Regions from separate parts of the Bradyrhizobium sp. LB8.2 genome, predicted to be linked through region 1. Evidence: predicted binding sites of a transcription regulator. Region 1 holds the regulator's gene; the other holds the start of a gene.
What was found. The regulator LexA, encoded in region 1, represses DNA repair genes until DNA is damaged. The targets are predictions, from matches to a motif close to TGTTCNNNNTGTGTTCNG.
Positions count from the first base shown of each region.

Region 1 (10,856 bases):
GCTCAATTTCGGCATCGCCCAGGAGTTTCCGGGCCGCTGCCATCTGCGCTTCGACGACACCAATCCGGTCAAGGAAGAGCAGGAATACATCGATTCCATCCAGGCCGACGTGCGCTGGCTCGGCTTCGACTGGGGCAAGAACCTGTTCTTCGCCTCGGACTATTTCGACCGCCTCTATGAATGGGCGGAGCAACTGATCCGCGACGGGCTGGCCTATGTCGACGACCAGACCCAGGAGGAAATTCGCCGTGCGCGCGGCACGCTGACCGAGCCCGGCAAGAATTCGCCCTTCCGCGATCGCAGCGTGGATGAAAACCTCGACCTGCTCCGCCGCATGAAGGCGGGCGAATTCCCCAACGGCGCGCGCGTGCTGCGGGCCAAGATCGACATGGGTGCGGGCAACATCAACCTGCGCGATCCGGTGCTGTACCGCATTCTGCATGCGCATCATCCGCGCACCGGCACCAAGTGGAGCATCTATCCGAGCTACGACTACGCCCACGGTCAGTCGGACGCCATCGAAGGCATCACGCACTCGATCTGCACGCTGGAGTTCGAGGATCACAGGCCGCTCTACGACTGGTTCATCGAGAAGCTGCCGGTGCCGTCGAAGCCGCACCAGTACGAGTTCGCGCGGCTGAACCTGACCTACACGCTACTGTCCAAGCGCGTGCTGACCCAGCTCGTCCGCGAGGGGCATGTCGCGGGCTGGGACGATCCGCGCATGCCGACCGTGGCGGGGATGCGCCGCCGCGGCGTGCCCCCGGCGGCCCTTCGTGAATTCGTCAAGCGCATCGGCGTGGCCAAAGCCAACAGCGTCGTTGACGTCGGCATGCTCGAGTTTTGCATCCGCGAGGAGCTGAACCGCACGTCGCAGCGGCGTATGGGGGTGCTGCGGCCGCTCAAGGTCGTGATCGAGAATTATCCGGAGGGGCAGACCGAGGAGCTCGAGGCGATCAACCATCCCGATGATCCCAGCGCCGGCACGCGCAAGATCACGTTCGGCCGCGAGCTCTATATCGAGCAGGACGATTTCATGGAGAACCCGCCGAAAAAGTTCTTCCGCCTGTCGCCGGGCAACGAGGTGCGGCTGCGCTACGCCTATTTCGTCAAGTGCACCGGCGTGATCAAGAACGATAACGGCGAGGTGGTGGAGCTGCGCTGCACCTACGATCCCGCGACCAAGGGCGGCAACGCGCCCGACGGCCGCAAGGTCAAGGCCACCATGCACTGGCTGTCGGCGGCAGCGTCGAAGCCGGCCGAAATCCGCATCTACAACCAGCTCTTTGCGAACCCGAGCCCGGACGCCTCGAATTTTGCTACCGATCTCAATCCGCAGTCGCTGGAGATCCTCGCTGATGCGCGAGTCGAGGCATCGGTTGCCGAGAGCAATTCCACCGAGCCAATGCAGTTCGAGCGCCAGGGCTATTTCATCCGCGACAAGGACTCGACGCCCGGCAGGCCGGTATTTTCCAGGACCATCGGTTTGCGCGACACGTTCGCGAAGGAAGTCGCCAAGGGATGACGAGGGTTGAGGGACGACAATGAGCAACGAAGCCGACGCCATCGTGTCCGCCATCATCGCGAAATGGCGCGCCGGCTTCGCGACGCTCGATGCGGCCGCGCTGTCATCGCTTTATGCGAAGAACGCGTTCTTCTTCGGCTCCAACCCGAAGCTCTACCGGGGCAGGGGCGGCGTTGCCGATTATTTCAACGGTCTGCCGCGCTGGCGCAGGCCGAGCGCAGTGTTTTCCGAGGTGAAGTCGGTGCAGGCAGGTCCTGACCTGATCAATATGGCCGCAACCATCTCGTTCGACCTTGCCGGCGAACGTCCCGATTTCTCGGTCAAGATGAGCTGGGTCATCATTCGCGAGGACGGCGACTGGAAGATCGTCAATCACCACGCCTCCTCGCAGGCGCCGCTGATCTGACGAGCGGGGGGCACACGGCTTCGTCATTCTCGTGAGAGAACGAACATGCGCCCCGCGCGTTGGGGTGGGTCCAACAAGGAACCCACCATGCAGAACATCGCAGAGCATATGGAAGTCATCGGTGCCGACGGCGTCCACGTCGGCACCGTCGACAAGGTCGAAGGCAATCGCATCAAGCTGACCAAAAAGGACAGCGGCGAGGGCAGCCACAAGGGCCATCATCACTTTATCGACAAGGGCCTCGTCGCCGATGTCGAGGGCAACAAGGTCCGGCTGTCGGCCAAGGCGGATGTCGCCGTGACGATGGAAGAGGAAAAGTAGCGGCTCGGCCCTTTCGTTCCTGATCCGTACCGCTATCCGCCCGCCTGCACGTTCCGGTAGCTTCGGCCTTCGTTGCGTATCGTCAGGTGCAGGGAATGGCGGAGCCGGGCCGGCCGGTACGGTCGCAGGGGATCGCGGGGACTTGGCCCGCAGGCCGCGCTGCGTCCGCGGGCGGCCTTGCGCCTGCGGGTCTCGACCTCTGGACATCGCTGGTCGAGATCCTGCGCGCATGGGTACGCGGCGAGGCTGGCGCCGGGCGGCTGTTGCCGTGGGTGCCCGTGGCTTTCAGCTGCGGCATCGCGCTTTATTTCTCCGCCGATCATGAGCCGGTGCTGTGGGTCGTTGCCACGACCGCCGTCGCGCTCATGCTTGGCGCGGCTCTGTTGCGGCGGAGCCGGCTGTTCGCGCCGGCGATCATGATCGCGGCGGTCGCGGCCGGCTTTACCGTCGCGACCTGGAAGACGGCGCGCATCGCCCACCCGGTGCTGGCAAAGTCGCTCTACTGGGTGTCGTTGTCGGGCTTCGTCGAGGCTCGCGACATCCGCGAGCGCACCGACCGTTTCGTGCTGCGCGTTACCGCGATGGAGGCGCAGCGCAGCGACGTCAGGCTCGAGCGCGTTCGCCTGTCGGTCCGCAAGGGCACCGCGCCGGAGGTCGGCAGCTTCGTGCAGTTGAAGGCGCGGCTGATGCCGCCGCTCGCGCCGGTGCGGCCCGGCAGCTACGACTTTTCGCGTGACATGTTCTTCCAGGGCATCGGAGCCTCCGGTTTTGCAATGGGCGCAATCACGGTGGCGGCGCCGCCTGAGACTGGCGGCTTGCGGCTGCGTTACGCAGCCTTCATGCAAGGCCTGCGCGATGCGATCGACGCGCGCATCCGCGCCACGCTCGACGGCGACAACCGCGCGATCGCGACTGCGCTGCTCACCGGCCGGCGCGATGCGATCACCACGCCCGTCAACGACGCGATGTTCATCTCCGGCCTCGGTCACGTGCTCTCGATCTCCGGCTACCACATGGCAGTCGTTGCCGGTGTCGTGTTCTTTGCGGTGCGCGCGCTGCTGGCTCTGATCCCGGGACTGGCGGCCGGCTTCGCCATCAAGAAATGGTCGGCGGCCGCGGCACTGGTCGCTGCTGCGTTCTACCTGCTGCTGTCGGGCGCGGAGGTCGCAACGCAAAGATCGTTCTTCATGACTGCAGTGGTGCTGATCGCGGTGATGGTCGATCGCCGCGCCATCACCTTCCGCACGCTGGCGGTGGCCGCCCTGATCGTGCTGGCAGTCGCGCCGGAGGCGCTGGTGCATCCGAGTTTTCAGATGTCGTTCGCCGCGACGCTCGGGCTGGTGGCGCTGGTGCAGATCGGCATGCCGAACCTGTTCGCATCGCCCGATCATTCGGCGACCGCGCGCGTTGCGATGTGGGGCGGGCGCGAGATCGCGATGCTGTTCATGGCTTCGCTGATCGCGGGACTTGCGACCACGCCCTATGCCGCTTTCCACTTCCACCGCGTCACCCCGTTCGGCGTGCTCGCCAATCTCGGTGCGATGCCGGTGGTCTCGGCGCTGGTGATGCCGGCGGGGCTGCTCGGGCTGCTTGCGGCTCCCTTCGGGCTCGATAGCGTGTTCTGGTGGCTGATGGGGATCGGCATCGACTGGATGGTCGTGGTCTCGCGCTGGGTCGCGGCATTGCCGGGCGCGATCGGCCGCATCCCGGCTTTCGGCATCGCGCCGCTGATCGCGGCGAGCCTGGGGATCATCGTGCTGGGCCTGTTGCGCACGCCGCTGCGCTGGTCCGGCGCACTGGTGCTGCTGGTCGCGATCCTCTGGGGGCTGTCGGTGCGGCAGCCCGACATCCTGATTGCCGGGGATGGCCAGAGCGTCGCGGTGCGGGGCAAGGACGGACATCTTCACCTGATCAAGACGAGCAAGGATAGCTTTTTGCTCAAGGAGTGGTTGGCTGCCGACGCCGATCCGCGCGATGCCGCCAGCGCCTCGCTGGCCGCCGGCGTGTCTTGCGATGAATCCGGCTGCGTGACGCCGCTCGCCGATGGGCGGCTGGTCGCGCTGGCACTGCGCATCGACGCGCTGGCGGACGATTGCAACCGCGCCGCGCTGGTGGTGACGGCACGTCCCGCGCCGCCCGATTGCGCCGCGATGGTGGTCGATCGACGGCGGCTCGCGAGCCAGAGCGCGCTGGCGCTGACGCAGCGTGGTGACGGCTTTGCAGTTCAGGCGGTGAGGGAAAGAGGCACGAGCCGTCCCTGGTTGCCGGCCGGCTCAGGCGAAGGTGATTTCGACGGCAGTCTTGCGCCGAAAGCGATCCCGCCACGCAGCAAGGACGCAACGCCGGCGGAAATCGATTTGCAAGCCGACGATTAATCGGATCGTGCGGAGAGATGCAGTCGGCTGGTGCATCCGATCGGATTCGCTGGACGCAAACCACACCACCTCGCCGGCCACGGCCGGCGATTGCAAATCAATCCTGGCCTCCGATCCCGTGGCCGGAGGGCGACCGTGTCAGCCGATCGGCAGGCGCGTGATGGTTGGCTGCCTGTTGGCCATGATCTGCGGCTTGTGCTCGCGCTCGCCGGCCGGCAGCGTCACCGGCAGTTGCAGCACGGTCGCGCGCTGTCCTTCGACAAGCTGGGTCACCAGCACGTATTTGCCGTCGGGGAATTCGATCGCGTCATGATGGCGGTCGGGAATGTGCGGATCGATCTTGCCGAACTTGCCGACACGGGAATTGATCGTGCGTGTCCAGATCCAGCGATTGTCGTAGCGGATGTTGTCGGCGAAGGCGAGCTCCGTTCCCGGCAGCAGGCAGACGGCCACAGTCGGATCGGCTGCGGACGCAAAACCACGCGTCGAGGTGCCGCGGAAGGTTGTCGTGACGACCGTCTCGCCGACTTCGGCGGGGCGCGACGCGATGGCATGCAGGCTGTAGTCACACATCGGGTGCTCCTCATGCTGGGATAGCAACCGGCGTCTCTTATCGAGGCGCAGGCCCCTATCAGAGTGGAAACACACAAGCCTCTGCTTGGTTATGGGCAAATCTGCGGCTGGTTTCCGCACGCCGCGATCACATTATCTTTCCCGAATCGGCGAGGAACAAAGCCTGCTCCTGGGCATTTCGGTCGCGCACGTCAGCGGCCGGAGATGCCCTTGCGCATGACGTCTCCTCAAACCGGAACGCCGCGAAGCCTCTGGGATGCTCGGCGCGGCGTGTCGAGGATGGACCGCCGGAGATGCGGCCGGATAATCTGTGCAGAACCAGGATGACTATCCAGCCGGAGCGGGCAATCCGTCCACTCCAATTGGAATTGCGTGACTGCCGTACAGGCTCAGTACTTTCGGTACAGCCCGATCAGCTTGCCCTGAATTTTCACCCGGTTCGGCGGCAGGATGCGCACCTCATAGGCGCCGTTGGCGGGCTCGAGCGCGATCGATGCGCCGCGGCGGCGGAAGCGCTTGAGGGTTGCTTCCTCGTCGTCGATCAGCGCCACCACGATGTCGCCGGTATCGGCGCTCTCGTTGCGCTGGATCAGCGCCATGTCGCCGTCGAGGATGCCGGCCTCGACCATAGAATCGCCGCGCACTTCGAGCGCGTAGTGCTCGCCCGAGCCAAGCATGTCAGGCGGTACGCTGATAGTGTGGCTGCGGGTCTGCAACGCCTCGATCGGTGTGCCGGCCGCGATCCGGCCCATCACCGGCACCGCGACCGGACGTTCACCATCGTCCGCGGGCAGGCTGGAGCTCGCACGCACCTTGCCGAGATTGCCCTCAATGACGCTCGGCGTGAAGCCGCGGCGGCTGCCGGCGGCGGCCTGGAGCTCGGGCAATTTGATGACCTCGATCGCACGGGCGCGATTGGGCAGGCGTCGGATGAAGCCGCGCTCCTCGAGCGCCGTGATCAGGCGATGGATGCCCGACTTCGAGCGCAGGTCGAGCGCATCCTTCATCTCGTCGAAGGAGGGCGGCACGCCGCTTTCCTTCAGACGTTCATTGATGAACCGCAGAAGCTCGTATTGTTTGCGCGTTAACATCTCGACCAAAGTCTCCAGGTTGATGTCGTTCGATTCCGAGACGCTGAATTCAGCAATAAGCCGCTACACGCTCGAAACAAATCATGAACGGACACTATATGTTCGATATGTGTTCCGCAACTGCTTAATTTACCGTGAACAGAGCGAAGTTCGCGGAACATGCGTTGTCGGGGCGCTCACACGGGGAGCCGCAACACCTCGCAAGGTGTGCCTGCTTCGGCTTTCGGCGCGAACGGTGCGCGCACGAGAAGTACCTGTGCCGCAGCGAGATTCGCAAGCAGCGAAGAGTCCTGATGGTTGACGGGAAGGGCAACGCGCGTGCCGTCGTCGCGCTCCTCCAGATGCGCGCGCAGATAGTCCTCCCGCTGGTCGTTGGCGCCGACGTCGCGGCCGAGCACGGCGCGCTCGCGGCGATGGTGAATCACTGAACGGCCCGAGAGAGCGCGAATCAGCGGCACCAAGAACAGGAAAGCGCAGACGTAGGACGACACGGGATTGCCCGGCAGGCCGATCACCTCCATCGCGCCGAGCCGCCCGTGCATCATCGGCTTGCCCGGCCGCATCGCGATCTTCCAGAACGCCATCGTTATGCCTTCGTCCCTCAGCGCCTGCTGGACCAGATCGTGGTCGCCGACCGATGCGCCGCCGGTCGTGATCAGGATGTCGGCTCCGCTCTCGCGGGCGCGTCGAATGCCGACGGTGGTGGCCTCCAGCGTGTCGGCGGCAATACCGAGGTCGATGGTCTCGGCGCCCTCGCTGCGAGCGAGCGCGTGCAGGGCGTAGCCGTTGGAATAGACGATCTGGCCGTGACCGGGCGTGGTGCCCGGCATCACCAGCTCGTCGCCGGTGGCGAGGATCGCGACCTTCGGACGTCGGCAAACGGCGAGGTGCGGGTGATTCATCCCGGCCGCAAGCGCGAGGTCGCGCTCGGTGAGACGGCTTCCCTTGCGCAGGAGCACGTCGCCCTCGCGGAAATCGACACCGGCGGGCCGGATGTGCCGTCCGGCGATCGCGGCTTCCTTGATCGTGATGCGCTTGCCGTCGGCGACCGTGTCCTCCTGGATCACGACGGCGTCGGCGCCGTCGGGAACGACGCCGCCGGTGAAGATCCGCACGGCCTCGCCGGCGCCGACCGTTCCCGCGAACGGCCGACCCGCCGCGACCTCGCCGATGACGGTGAGCTTCGAATCGATCGTCGCGGCATCGGCCGCGCGCACAGCGTAGCCATCCATCGCCGACATCGCTCGCGGCGGCTGCGTACGCCGGGCCGCGACGTCGCGCGCGAGCACGCGATGGTAGGCTTCGTCGAGGGCAACCATCTCTTCGGGCAGCGGCTCTGCACCCGCCAGCACAGCGGCAAGCGCACCAGAAACCGGCATCAAGGCCACGGCGAAAACTCCTGCTCGGCACGTTCGGGCGAATGTTCCGCAAGTCTTCTAGCCGAGCGCGGGCGCAGAGGCAAAAACAGCTGAGCGGGGACAGTCATCCCGCTGCTTCACATTGTTCTGGAAGGCAAGATCAAGCCCGTCGCGGCATGATCCGGAGAACGAGACAGATCGGCAGGAGAGTGACCATGGCAGGGACGAGAATGACGAGCGCCCCGGCCAGCGCCGATCAGGTCCCTGTCTGCTCGGGACTTACGTCGGGCGCCTTCGACCCCTGATCCTTGTCGGGAAGCGGATCGGCCTGGGATTTCAGGTCGGCGGCCTTGCTCACGAGCTTGGCGGAAAGGTCCGAGTCTGAAGTTGTCCTGGCGAATTCAAGAAGAAGAGAGGCCTGCTTGGTGAGGTAGGTCTTGCCCAACACGATGATGCATCCGTCCGTAGAAGTCCCAACGGACTCAAGAGTCCGGAGGGTGGCATTCCGTTCCCGGAACTCTGTCTAAAAATGCACAAAGTGTTTGGTTTTTCGTCCCCGGGTGAAATTGTTCCGGATCGGCAGGTCGGCTTGCCTGGCAATGCGCCAGGCCGGCGGTCAGATCCCCAGCGCCTTGAGGGCGATCCCGACGTCACGCGGCGAGGTCACATGCACCGCCGTCAAGCCGCGCGCCCGCGCGCCTTCAATGTTCTCGGCAAGATCGTCGAAGAACACGATACGCCCGGCGGGCACGCCGATCGCAGCAACGACGTGGTCGAAGGCCTCCGCATTCGGTTTGCGCAGGCCGATGCTGGACGACAAATACAGCTCGCGGAAATGGCGGAGGACGTCGGCATATTCCTTCGAGAAATAGTCCACGTGCGGCCGGTTGGTATTGGAGAAGACGTAGAGCGGCATCTGCTTCGCTGCCCGCGGCAACAGCTCGGCGATGTCAGGCATTTCGCCGGTGAAGATCGCGTTCCAGCCTTCCAGGAACTGCGCGTCCGAAATGCCGATTCCGAGCGAATCTCGCAACGAGGAGAAATAGTCCTCGTCACTGAGCTTGCCCACCTCGTGCAGCCGATAGGCTTCGCTGTCCCGCACGTAGCGCGCGACGATGGCATCGGGCTCGCAGCCGGCATGTCCCGCCCAGCAGGCGATCGCCTTGGAGAAATCGATATCGAGCACCACGCGGCCGAGATCGAACAGAAGCGCATCCGCGCTGCCGGGAGAGAGCGGTGTCATTGCGTCCTTTCACTCAGTATCGATATGGCTCGTGGTCGAACAGCGGAAACGCGCTGAACACGCTCGGCGCGTTGGTTGCGGTCGCTGCATGGAGGCAGGATTTGTCGACCTCGGTGAACGAAGTCGCACCCAGCAAGCCGAGGCAACGCAGCACTTCGTCCTCGAGCAGCTCCAGCATGCGCGCCACGCCGGCTTCGCCGGCCGCCGCCAGTGCCCAGCATTGCAGCCGGCCGATGCCGACGAGGTCGGCGCCCGCCGCTATTGCCTTGACGATGTCGGTGCCGCGACAGACACCGCCATCGACCATGATTTTCGCGCGGCCCTTCACGGCATCGACGATCTCGGGCAGCACGTGCATGGCGCCGCGACCGTGATCGAGCTGACGGCCGCCATGGTTGGAGACGTAGATCCACTCGACGCCATGATCAATCGCGATCAGCGCGTCCTCTGGCGTCGCGATGCCCTTGAGGATCAGCGGGATCTTGAACTTGTCCTTGATCATCTTCACCGTCCGCCACTCCAGGCCCTTCTGGAAATCGCCGCCGGTGGCGCGCAGGCGGCTCTCGCGAACGTACCGCTTGGCGATGTCACGCTCGCGACGGCTGTAATGGGCGGTATCGACGGTCAGGCAGAAGGCGGCATAGGCGTTCTTCTCGGCCCGGCTGACAACGTCGGCGACGAAGGCATCGTCGCCGCGCACATAGAGCTGGTAGAGGCGCAGCGCGCCAGGTGCCGCCTCGGCGGTCTTCTCGAGGCCGGGCTCGGACACCGAACTCAGCATGTGCGCCGCACCGAAAGTGCCGCAGGCGCGTGCCACGCTCGCCGCGCCATCCGGATCGAAGATTTCGAGCGCGCCGACGGGGGCGAGCACCACCGGCAGGCGCATCGTGCGGCCGAATTGCTCGACCGAGCCGACGACCTTGCTGACATCGCGCAGCACGCGCGGGCGGAAGGCGATTTCGTCCAGCGCCATGCGGTTGCGACGCATCGTGGTCTCGGTCTCGGCGGCGCCGACGATGTAGTCCCAGGCGTTCTGGTTCAGATTGGCGCGCGCCTTGCGAATGAATTCGTGCAGGTTCTGGAACGGCTCGGCGCTGGCGCCGAGTTCGACGTTCCTCTCCGGCCGGGTGCGGGGCGCGTCATTCATTGTTGTCCTCCCGAGAATTTGAACTCTTATTGTCATCGCCTATCGTGTCCGGCCCTCCAAAACCATCCTAAAATCGCATAGCTGCGAGGCGTGGGCCGGCGGACCGATTCCCGTCTTGCGCGAAACGGTTTCGGAACGTTGCCAAAAGTTTAGGCCCGGGCGAAGGGATTTTTTACGGTCTAGCCGCCGGCGTGGTATCTCGGCCTTGAAGAAACCAGAATGGTATTGTGAACAGCGGGCTGGATCGCCATTTGCATGGCGCAGCCGAAGCCCAAAGCAAAAAGGCCTGTCTATCCATGCGGAAAACCCTGCTGTTCCCCTTGGGCGCGCTCACCGGCGCGTGTCTGACCCTTTTGGTAGCCAGTCCGCACGGCGGCGTATGGGCAGCACGGGCGGCAGCGAGCGCGGATGACGCCTATTCCCAGCTCAATTTGTTCGGCGAAGTATTCGAGCGGGTGAAGGCGAGCTATGTCGAGAAACCCGACAATGCCAAGCTCATCGAAGGTGCGATCACCGGCATGGTGACCGCGCTCGATCCGCACTCGCGCTACATGAACGACAAGGCCTGGACCGAGATGCAGGAGACCACCTCCGGCGAGTTCGGCGGGCTCGGCATCGAGGTCACGATGGAGGAGGGCCTCGTCAAGGTCGTCTCGCCGATCGACGACACGCCGGCGTCCAAGGCCGGCATCATGTCGGGCGACCTCATCAGCAAGATCGACGGCGATGCCGTGCAGGGCATGACACTCGAGCAGGCCGTCAACAAGATGAAGGGCCCGGTCGACACCCAGACCAAGCTCACGATCGTGCGCAAGGG
Region 1 covers NZ_JBEPQV010000028.1:10,364-21,219, forward strand. The annotation lists gene ABIB06_RS28170 (glutamine--tRNA ligase/YqeY domain fusion protein) at 1-1,525, shown strand, start outside; gene ABIB06_RS28175 (nuclear transport factor 2 family protein) at 1,545-1,931, shown strand; gene ABIB06_RS28180 (DUF2171 domain-containing protein) at 2,019-2,252, shown strand; gene ABIB06_RS28185 (ComEC/Rec2 family competence protein) at 2,348-4,627, shown strand; gene ABIB06_RS28190 (hypothetical protein) at 4,766-5,200, opposite strand; gene lexA (transcriptional repressor LexA) at 5,590-6,291, opposite strand; gene ABIB06_RS28200 (molybdopterin molybdotransferase MoeA) at 6,468-7,679, opposite strand; gene ABIB06_RS28205 (hypothetical protein) at 7,906-8,097, opposite strand; gene ABIB06_RS28210 (HAD family hydrolase) at 8,266-8,892, opposite strand; gene ABIB06_RS28215 (alpha-hydroxy acid oxidase) at 8,906-10,039, opposite strand; gene ABIB06_RS28220 (S41 family peptidase) at 10,336-10,856, shown strand, end outside.

Region 2 (10,856 bases), on a different contig from region 1:
ACTTCAATCTGGGCTGCGCCACCCAGCGCAATCTCGCGGCGATGATCGACAATCCGGCCGACCTCGAGCAGCCGCGGTCCGAGACGCCGGTCTATACCGCACGGCGCGACATCGCCTTCGAGCGCTATCGCAAGGGCACGCCGATCGCGACCGCCAATCCAGAGGCCGACAAGGCCAAACTCAGCGACACAGGCAGATGACAAGCGTCCACGACGAAGAAGCGGACGATCCGCAGCATCCCGAGGAACACATTGCGCCGGTTCCTCGCATCTCCGTGCAGGCCTTTTGCGAGACCGCGCAGACGCTCGCCGCGATGACCGCGGCCGGGCAGGATCGCCGTCTTGCCAAGGCACATCTCACCGCCAAGGACGGTGGCCTCGCCGCGGCCATCGAAGTCTATGAAACGATGCCGACGCCGAACGTCATCGTGATCGAATCCGACGGCACGCGTGACATCCTCGAAGGGCTCGACGACCTCGCCGGCGTCTGCGATCCCGGCACCCGTGTGGTCGTGATCGGCAATCCCAACGACACCGCGCCCTATCGCGAGTTGGTCCGCCGCGGCGTCAACGACTATGTGGTGGGACCGGTCGAAACGCTCGACGTCGTCCGCTCGATCTGCAGCCTGTTCTCGGCGTCCGAAACCATCATCACCGGCCGCGTCATCGCGGTGGTCGGCGCCAAGGGTGGCGTCGGCGCCTCCACCGTCGCGCACAATGTGGCCTGGACCATCGCCCGCGATCTCGCGCTCGACTCCGTCGTGATCGATCTCGACCTTGCCTTCGGCACCGCGGGTCTCGACTACAACCAGGACCCGATGCAGGGCATCGCCAATGCGGTGCTGTCGCAGGACCGGCCGGACACGGCGCTGATGGAGCGCCTGCTCGCCAAATGCACCGAGCGGCTCAGCCTGCTCGCCGCGCCGGTGACGCTCGATCGCGTCTACGATTTCGGCGCGGAGGCCTTCGACGCGGTGTTCGACACGCTGCGCATGACCACGCCGTGCATCGTGCTCGACGTTCCCCATCAATGGTCGGGCTGGACGCGGCGCGCGCTGGTCAACGCGGACGACATCGTGATCGTGGCCGAGCCAGATCTTGCGAACCTGCGCAACACCAAGAACATGCTGAACGTGTTGAAGGCGGCGCGGCCGAACGACCGGCCGCCGCTCTATTGCATCAACCAGGTCGGCATGCCCAAGCGGGCGGAGATCGAGGTCAAGGCATTCGCCAAGACCATGGAGAGCCAGCCGATCGCGGTGATCCCGTTCGATTCGAAGCTGTTCTCCACCGCGGCCAACAACGGCCAGATGATTGCGGAGGTCTCCAAAAGCCACCGCACCACCGAGCTGTTCCAGAACATGGCGAACCGCCTCGCCGGGCGCGGCGAGGTGAAGAAGCCGAAGCGCTCGCTGCTCGGACCGCTCCTGAAGAAGCTGAAGGGCAGGTCGGGGCGCGGGTCGGCCCCGCATCGCAAGGCGTCGTAAGCGCAAGCGCGCTTTCGCGCGAAGTGGATACCGGTTCGCGTCAAGCAACGCGGCAAGACCAGGCAGTCGGCGGGTTACTTGTCCGCCCGCTGCTGCTTCTTCGCCAGCAACTGCCGCAGCGCCGTGACCTTTTCCGCCGCCTGATCCGGCGGCAGATCGGCCTTCACGATGGTTTCGGCTTCGGCCTGCTTTCCTTCCAGCCCCACCACCAGCGCGAGGTTGGCGCGCACGCGGGAATCGGCGGGGTTGCGCGAATTCGCGCGGCGCAGCGTTTCCTCGGCCCGCGGAAGGTTGTTCTGGAGCATGTAGGACAGTCCGAGATTGGACAGCACCGACGGCTCTTCGGGCACGATCTTCAAGGCGGTGGCGTAATATTGCTGCGCCTCCTCGCTGCGGCCGAGCTGATCGAGCGCGGCGCCCTGCGCCGACAGGATGCGCCAGTCTGGATCTTCAGGCGAATGCGCGCGACCGAGGACGTCGAACGCCTGCTGGAAATTGCCGCTGTCGGCGAGCGCGCGGCCATAGCCGGCGAGCACCGCCTTGTTGGTGGAATGCGCGAGCACGGCCTGCTCCAGCACCGCAAGCGCCTGCGCGCGCTGGCCGGTCTGGCGCAGCGCCTTGCCGTATTCGAGTGCGACGTTGGGATCGCCAGGCTTGGCGCGATAGCGCTCACGCAGCGCGTCCATGTCCGGCTTCACGTCCGGCTTGGCGTCGAGCCTGCCGGCCGTTTCCGACTTTCCGCCGAGGGCGCCGGTGATGTCCTCGATGCCTGTGGTCTGACAGCCGCCGAGGGCCAGGATCAGAAGCGCGGAAAACAGAAATCTCGCCGGAGGAGAGGCAACGGACAAACGCTTGGACATACTCTGATCACTCGGCGACTGATCAGAGATGCTTACCGATTAACGCTAAAGTCCCGTTAAGGAAGCGCGCTTCTGTCTATTGTTTGAGCATGATCTTTTCGGAAAACCGCTTCACACTTTTCCGGATCATGCTCGCCTAGTCCGTGAATTCAGCGCCGAACTCGCAGCCGATGCGCCAGCGCAGGCGGCACTGGCGGGAATAGTCGGGCGCGAAGATGATGGTGAATTGCGGCGGCACCTCAAGAAACTCGGCCACCACTTTCACGCCGCCATCCGAAATATCCGTGATCGTGCAATCCCTCGGCAGCGAGCCCGAGCCAAAGTGAATCTTGGCGAGCCGAGTGCAGCCCCGACGTTCGCTTCTCCGGCGATTTGCAAGCATTTGAATTGTTCACCCGTTAGACCACGGCCCATCCCGCAGCCTTAGGAGTAGCGGACATTCGTTGGAATGTGCTGAGGAGAGCCGCGCGCATTCGAGGCGTAGTGTCCTGATCGTGTTTACAATTGGTTAGGGCCTTCGAGCTCTCCTCAACACGTTCCCGTATTGTTCTTGCAAGACCCGCCCCGCTCTGCTACCCCTAATTGTGCAAGAGGGCAGGCTGGTTCGGGCATGGTTCAGCGGGTTTCTACCGTCGCCTTTGAGGGGATCGAGGCCCGCGCGGTCGACGTGCAGGTGCAGGTCGCGCCGGGTCTGCCGGCCTTCGCGATCGTAGGTCTTCCGGACAAGGCGGTGTCGGAGGCGCGCGAGCGGGTCCGCTCGGCGCTGATCGCCTCGGGCCTGGCGCTGCCGGCGCGGCGGATCACTGTCAATCTCGCGCCCGCCGATCTGCCCAAGGAAGGCAGCCATTACGACCTGCCGATCGCGCTCGGGCTGATGGGGGCGATCGGCGCGATTCCCCCTGATGCGCTGACCGGATTCACCGTTCTGGGCGAACTCGGCCTCGACGGATCGATCGCGCCGGTGGCCGGTGTTCTTCCCGCCGCGATCGGCGCCAATGTGCGCGAGGAGGGACTGATCTGTCCGGCGGCTTGCGGCTCCGAAGCGGCGTGGGCGAGCCCGGACATCCAGATCATCGCCGCAAGTTCACTCATTCAGATCGCCAACCACTTCAAAGGGACGCAGGTGCTGTCGCGGCCGGTGCCGAAGGTGCACGAAGCCGCCGCCTCGCTGCTCGACCTGCGCGACATCAAGGGCCAGGAGAGCGCCAAGCGGGCGCTGGAGATCGCGGCCGCCGGCGGGCATCATCTGCTCATGATCGGCGCCCCCGGCGCCGGCAAATCGATGCTCGCGGCGCGCCTGCCCTCGATCCTGCCACCGCTCTCCCCCGGCGAACTGCTGGAGGTCTCGATGATCGCCTCCGTCGCCGGCGAGATCGAGGGCGGTGCGCTGACGGCGCGGCGGCCGTTCCGCTCGCCGCATCATTCCGCCAGCATGGCCGCGCTCACCGGTGGCGGCATGCGCGCAAGGCCCGGCGAGATCTCGCTCGCGCACCAGGGCGTGCTGTTCCTGGACGAGCTGCCCGAATTCGATCCGCGCGTGCTGGATTCGCTGCGGCAGCCGCTGGAGAACGGCGAGGTCTCGGTGTCCCGCGCCAATCACCGCGTCACCTACCCTGCGCGCTTCATGCTGATCGCGGCGATGAATCCCTGCCGCTGCGGCAATGCGTTCGAGCCCGGCTATGCCTGCAAGCGCGGCCGCATCGATCGCTGCACGGGCGACTATCAGACCCGCATCTCGGGGCCGCTGATGGACCGGATCGACCTGCGCATCGAGGTTCCCGCAGTGACCGCGGCCGATCTGATCCTGCCGCCGCCCGCGGAGGGTTCGGCCGAGGTCGCCGCGCGCGTGGCGGCGGCGCGCGACATCCAACTCGCGCGCTACGCGGATGCGGGGCTGCCGAAGGTCCGCACCAATGCCGAAGCGCCGGCCTCGGTGCTGGAGGAGATCGCCAAGCCGGACGCGCAGGGCCAAAAACTGCTGCGTGACGCCGCCGAGACCATGCGGCTGTCGGCGCGCGGCTATCACCGCGTGCTGCGGGTGGCGCGCACGCTCGCCGACCTCGACGGCGCCGACAAGATCGGCCGGCTGCACCTCGCCGAGGCGCTGTCCTACCGCGCACTCGCGGAGGATGTGCGTCAGATGGCGTGATGTGAACGCGCATCAACCCGGCGGTAACGAGTTTCCTTTACGCTCTGCAAACCATAAGGCCCATCAGTTCCCGCCACGAGTTTTCCGGGGCCCGGCGAGTAGCGTGTCATGTTGCGTTTCAAGATCCTGGCCTCGGTCGTTCCCTTGCTCGCGGCTGCGGTGTTTGCCCGCAGCGAGATCGGATCGGTCTCGCATCCCTGCATCGCCTTGGGCGAAACCTCGGTCGAGCTGACGTCGCTGTTCTGGACCGCCGGCGTGCACGTCGCCTTCACCGATGATCCCGCCCTGGCCACGGTGCGGGTTCAGATCACCGAGGATGCGGACGCGGCAGACTTCGCCGTCGTCGACGACGGCCTCGGTTCGGAATCGGAGACCTGCCAGGCCAATCCTTCGACCCGCCTGATCTCGATTGCGGCGCAGCCCGTCGATGGCGGCCAGGTGATCTATCTCTCCACCGAGGGGCCGGCGGATTACCGCGTCTATGTACGCTCGAAGACGTTCTCGCAGCGCGAGGCGGCGGCGCTGATCGTAGGCGCCCACGGCGGCCATCGCCATCTCCAGGCCGCTTCGCTTTGAGCCGCCTCGCTCTGAGCCGTTAATGCTTCGTCAACCCTGTTTGGAGGCGGCCGCAAATCCTCAAACTGTTCGCAAGGTCGGCGGGACATCGTCGTTTACAGCGAGCACAGGGTTTTAAGAAAACAGTCGGGTCGGTGGCGATGGGTCGGACGTTCCGGATCAAGGTGCGCATGCGCCGCTTCAGGCGGCAGTACCCCAAAATCGCCTTCGCGATCCGCTCCTTCATGATCTTCTCGGCGACCTTCGGTGGCGCCTATGGCTTTGTCTCCGGCAGCCGGTCGGAGAATTCCGGCTACGATCCCAACGCGTTTGCGATCGGCGCCAGCTTCCTGTTCGCGCTCTCCTGCCTCGGCCTTGCCACGCTCAGCATGCGCCTGCGCTTCGTCAACAAGCGGATGCGTGCGCTGGCCGCCCACAACGAAGCACTGATCGACCGCAATTGGGAGCTGAAGGAAGCGGAAGAACGCGCCCGCAGCCTGTTCGAACAGCAGGGCGATCTGATCGTGCTACGCGACAGAAGCGGCCGCATCACCTTCGCCAATGAAGCCTATTGCGCGCTCGCGGTGCAGGCGCGCGGCGCGCTGGTCGGCACGCGCTTTGATTTCGACGTGCTGGAGCAGGGTGACAGCGCCCGCGAGAGCAACGGCACGCGCATTCACGACCAGAAGATCGCAACCCCGCTCGGCGCGCGCTGGATTGCCTGGCGCGAAGGCTATGTCCGCCTCGACGCCGGCCAGCCCGCCGAATTGCAGAGTGTCGGACGCGATGTCACCGATCGCACCGAGACGGAGCGTGCGCTGTCCGACGCCCGCGACCAGGCCGACGCCGCCAACCGCGCCAAATCGCGCTTCCTCGCCATGGCCTCGCACGAGATCCGCACGCCGCTCAACGGCATCATCGGCATGGGCGGCCTGCTGCTCGACACCACGCTGACGCCGGAGCAGACGACCTACGCCAAGGCCGTGAAAACCTCCGGCGAAGCGCTGATGGCGCTGATCGAGGAGTTGCTCGACTATTCCAAGATCGAAGCCGGCAAGCTCGATCTCGAGCAGCGTCCCTTCGCGCTGTCGGCCCTGATCGAGGACATCACCGAGCTGCTCGCGCCGCGCGCGCAGGCAAAGAGCCTCGAGATCGCCGCCTATGTCGACGAGCGCCTGCCGCTCGAACTGGTCGGCGACGCCGCGCGGCTGCGCCAGGTTCTGCTCAACCTTGCCGGCAATGCCATCAAGTTCACTGCGAGTGGCGGCGTTGCGCTGATCGTCGAGCCCGGCATCTGGCCGAACGAGATCAGCTTCCTGGTGCGCGACACCGGCGTCGGCATCGCACCGGAAGCGCAACAGCGCATCTTCCGCGAATTCGAGCAAGCCGACGAGCGCATCGCGCGCACCTATGGCGGCACCGGGCTCGGCCTCGCCATCAGCGAGCGCATCGTCAAGCGCATGGGCGGCCGCATCACGCTCACGAGCGAGCCGGGCAAGGGCTCGACCTTCGAGGTCGCGATTCCGCTCGCGCCATCACACGCCGGCGCAGAACCGACGGCGTTCCCGAGTCCTGATCTTGCCGGCAAGTCGATCCTGCTGATCGCCGACGGTATCGAGGCCTCGCTGATCGCGCGGCGGCTGGAGCGCTGGGGTGGCCAGACCTGCATGGTGACGGACGCGGCGGTGGCGGAAGCGCTGCTGCCGGAACGCTCATGGCATTCGGTGCTGATCGATCGTGCGCTTGGCGCCGCCATCACTGACCGCCTCGGCGAAGCCGCACGCAGGCATGCGATGCAACGCCTCGTGCTGCTGACATCGGGCTCGCGCCACGAGAAAGTTTCGCCGGCCTTCACCGGCTTCCTGGTCAAGCCGCTTCGCGCGGCCTCACTCGCTGCACGCCTCGCGCTGACCCCGGAGGTCGCCTCGCCCGATCTCGCGCCGGAGCCACCGGCCCAATCCACCGGCGCGGTACCGGCGAAAGGCCTGTTGATTCTCGTCGCCGAGGACAATGAGATCAACGCGCTGTTGATGCGCTCGCTGCTGACGAAACTCGGCCACCGCGTCGTCATCGCCGTCCATGGCGAGGCCGCGCTGGAATCCTGGCTCGGCGCGTCATCGGCCGGTACGCCCTTTGATCTCGTGCTGATGGACATCCAGATGCCGCAGCTCGACGGCATCGAAACGACCAAGCGCATCCGTACGCATGAGGCGGCCAAAGGCGGCCACCACACGCCGATCCTCGCACTCACCGCCAACACGCTGGTGGAAGATCGCTACGCCTGCTTTGAAGCGGGCATGAACGGGTTTCTGATCAAGCCGCTCGATCGCGAGAAGCTGGAGGAGGCGCTGGTCGGGCTGGCGGCGGCGCGGCATCTGGCGATCTGACCTGGAATTTCATGGGAACCTGAGCGGCCGGCAATCGGCCGGCAATCGATAATTGAAATCGACCGCGTCGCGCGTCACCATCCTCCGGGGCATTTGCAACGGAGGATGTCGCGCATGAACGTGCTTTGCCGCCTCGCCGTCATATCCCTTCTCTGTGGTTCCACCCAAGCCAACGCGGCCGACACGCCGGACTTGATCGCCTCGCTCAAGCAAGGCGGCTACGTGCTGGTGTTTCGGCACACCGCCACCGACGACAGCCAAAAGGATGTCTACCCTTTCAAATTCGACGACATGAGCGCCCAGCGTCAGCTCAGTGAAAAGGGCCGGGACATGGCGCGCCAGATCGGGACGTCGATCAGGGAACTCGCGATCCCGATCGGCGATGTCTACACCAGCCGGCTGAACCGCGCGATCGAGGCGGGCAAGCTGATCTCCGGCCGCGAGGTCAAGCCGGTCGAAGCATTGACGGACAGCAGCAACGCCAGCGCATCGGGAATGGCAAACCCGACCGGTGCAAATGCAAAGGCCGGACAGGCCGTACGCCAGCTCGTCGATGCGGCTCCGCAGGCCGGCACCAACACGTTCCTCGTTACGCACAAGACCAACATCGCCGATGCCTTCGGCAAGGACGCCGGCGACGTGCAGGAAGGCGAAGCCTTCGCCTACCGGGCAAGTACCACCGGTGCGGCGGCTTTCGTGGGGCGCATCAAGCCTGCCGATTGGACCGCGAAGGCAGGCAAGTGACGGCTGGAGCAAGAGCGACATACCGCCGGAGCACCATGTGGGTGGCCGGGCGAGGCATTATCCGCGAGATTCTGCGATTAGACGCGGCCCACGATGTTTCCCAGGCCACTCAAACGCGTCGTTGGAGGCCGGCACCCTGACCGCTCAGCGATCGTCCCAATCGCCACACGGGCACCGCAAGGACAGCTCCCCAAAGGATGCTGTTTCCAAGAACTGCTGCCCACTGTAGCGCGGCCGATAATCCCTTGGTCTGGACGTGAGAGACGGGCCAAAAGAGCGTGTCTGTCAGTGCCCTGGCCAGACTTTCGGCTTGGCTGATATTGCCAGCCGAGTCGAAGCGTCCGATCGCCAGGGAATGACTGATGAGAAGAGTGCTCAACGCCAACAAGAGATGAGCCGTTGCCAGAAATGCGGCGGTCGGGAGGTATCTTGGACGCTTCATTCCGACTTCCAACGCCATGATTGATCGCGCTGCAGGACGAAGCTACAGCCGCCTGAGCGCCACGCTCGCCACCGTGTGGTCGGCGCCCTTCTTCAGGATCAGCGTCGCCCGGGGGCGGGTCGGCAGGATGTTGTCCTCGAGATTGGCGAGGTTGGTACGCTCCCAGATCGCGATCGCTGTGGCGGTGGCTTCCTCGTCCGACAACAGCGCGTAGCGGTTGAAGTAGGATTTCGGATTGGTGAACGCGGTGTCGCGCAGCGACAGGAAGCGCCGGATGTACCACTGTCGCAGCGCGGCTTCGTCGGCATCGATATAGACCGAGAAATCGAAGAAGTCGGAGACCACGGGCACGGCTTTGCCGTCGCGCGGCAGCTTGCCTGTTTGCAGCACGTTGACGCCCTCGACGATCAGGATGTCGGGCTGGTCGATCTCGGCCCACTCGTTCGGCACGATGTCGTAAGTCAAATGCGAATAGACCGGCGCGCGCACGTGGCGGCGGCCGGCCTTGATGTCGGAGAGGAAGCTGAGCAGCAGCGGCAGGTCGTAGCTCTCCGGAAAACCCTTCTTCTGCATGATGCCCTGCCGCTCGAGCACGGCGTTGGGATACAGAAATCCGTCGGTGGTGATCAGCTCGACCTTGGGACGCGGCGACCAGCGCGCCAGCAGCGCCTGAAGCACGCGGGCCGTGGTGGATTTTCCAACCGCGACCGAGCCGGCGACGCCGATGATGTAGGGCACCTTGCGGTCGCGGATGTTGAGGAACTGGCGCTCCGCGTAATAGAGCCGCTGCATGGCATCGACATAGATCGACAGCAGGCGCGACAGTGGCAGGTAGATGTCCTCGACCTCCTGCAAGTCCAGTCGATCGTGCAGCGAGCGCAGGCGATCGAACTCGCCCGGCTCCAGGGTCATCGGCGTGTCGTCGCGCAGCCGCGCCCATTGCTCGCGCGTATAGACGCGGTACGGATTATACTGCTGCTCGGGTGCGCGAATATCCATGACGCGATCTTTCCACCTCGGCTAGTTGCCGCCCTTGCGCGACGCCTTCTCTTCCAACCCTGACATCGAAGTCCGCTTGTCCAATGCGGCTTCGACCTCTTCCAGCTTTACGCCGCGGACCTTGAGCAGCACAAGGAAATGGTAGAGCAGATCGGCGCCTTCGGCGATCAGATGCGCGCGATCGTTTTCGACTGCTGCGATTACGGTTTCGACTGCTTCCTCACCGAACTTCTTGGCGCAATGTTCGGCGCCCTTGTCGAGGAGCTTGCGGGTATAGGACGCCTCGCCATCCGCTGCCGCGCGGGCGTCGATGGTCTCGGCCAGATCGTGGATCGTGAAACGCGGCATACAAAATACCCGGAAAACGCGCCTTGGCCGATTGCCCTGGCCGGTTATCTGACGGGACAAGCCGGTCCCGCCAATCGTGTAGCATTTTTATGGACGGGAGTCGTCAGGCATCGAGGCGCATGGCCAGCCCGCCCCGGGCCATGTGCTCCTTGGCTTCGCGGATGGTGAATTCCCCGAAGTGGAAGATCGAGGCAGCCAGCACGGCGGTGGCGTGGCCGTTGCGAATACCGTCGACGAGGTGGTCGAGATTGCCGACACCGCCCGAGGCGATCACGGGAACGGGAATGCTGTCGGCAATCGCGCGGGTCAGCGGGATGTCGAAACCCTGCCTTGTGCCGTCGCGGTCCATCGAGGTGAGCAGGATTTCACCAGCGCCGAGCGAGACCACCTCCTGGGCATATTCGATGGCGTCGATGCCGGTCGAGTTGCGGCCGCCATGGGTGAAGATCTCCCAGCGCTCTCCGCCACCGGCGCGCTTGACCCGCTTGGCGTCGATCGCGACCACCACGCACTGCCCGCCGAATTTCTCGGCGGCTTCCTTGACGAACTCACGCCGCGACACCGCGGCGCTGTTGATCGAGACCTTGTCGGCGCCGGCACGCAGAAGCGTCTTGATATCGTTGACCTCACGCACGCCGCCGCCGACGGTCACGGGCATGAAGCAGGCTTCGGCGGTGCGCCGGACCACGTCCAGCATGATGCCGCGGTTCTCATGGGTCGCGGTGATGTCGAGAAAAGTGAGCTCGTCGGCGCCCGCGGCGTCATAGGCGATCGCCGCTTCGACGGGGTCGCCGGCATCGCGCAGGTCAACGAAGTTGACGCCCTTGACGACGCGGCCGTCCTTGACGTCGAGGCAGGGGATCACGCGCACCTTGAACATGTGTCA
Region 2 covers NZ_JBEPQV010000009.1:179,753-190,608, reverse strand. The annotation lists gene ABIB06_RS14300 (CpaD family pilus assembly protein) at 1-200, shown strand, start outside; gene ABIB06_RS14295 (CpaE/TadZ family protein) at 197-1,486, shown strand; gene ABIB06_RS14290 (tetratricopeptide repeat protein) at 1,561-2,346, opposite strand; gene ABIB06_RS14285 (PilZ domain-containing protein) at 2,483-2,728, opposite strand; gene ABIB06_RS14280 (YifB family Mg chelatase-like AAA ATPase) at 2,957-4,495, shown strand; gene ABIB06_RS14275 (hypothetical protein) at 4,604-5,071, shown strand; gene ABIB06_RS14270 (ATP-binding protein) at 5,212-7,437, shown strand; gene ABIB06_RS14265 (histidine phosphatase family protein) at 7,552-8,181, shown strand; gene coaA (type I pantothenate kinase) at 8,666-9,622, opposite strand; gene ABIB06_RS14255 (phosphoribosyl-ATP diphosphatase) at 9,644-9,970, opposite strand; gene hisF (imidazole glycerol phosphate synthase subunit HisF) at 10,074-10,850, opposite strand.
Region 2: a site for LexA is predicted at 2,881-2,898, ahead of ABIB06_RS14280 (YifB family Mg chelatase-like AAA ATPase). Genes of this name have one in related genera too.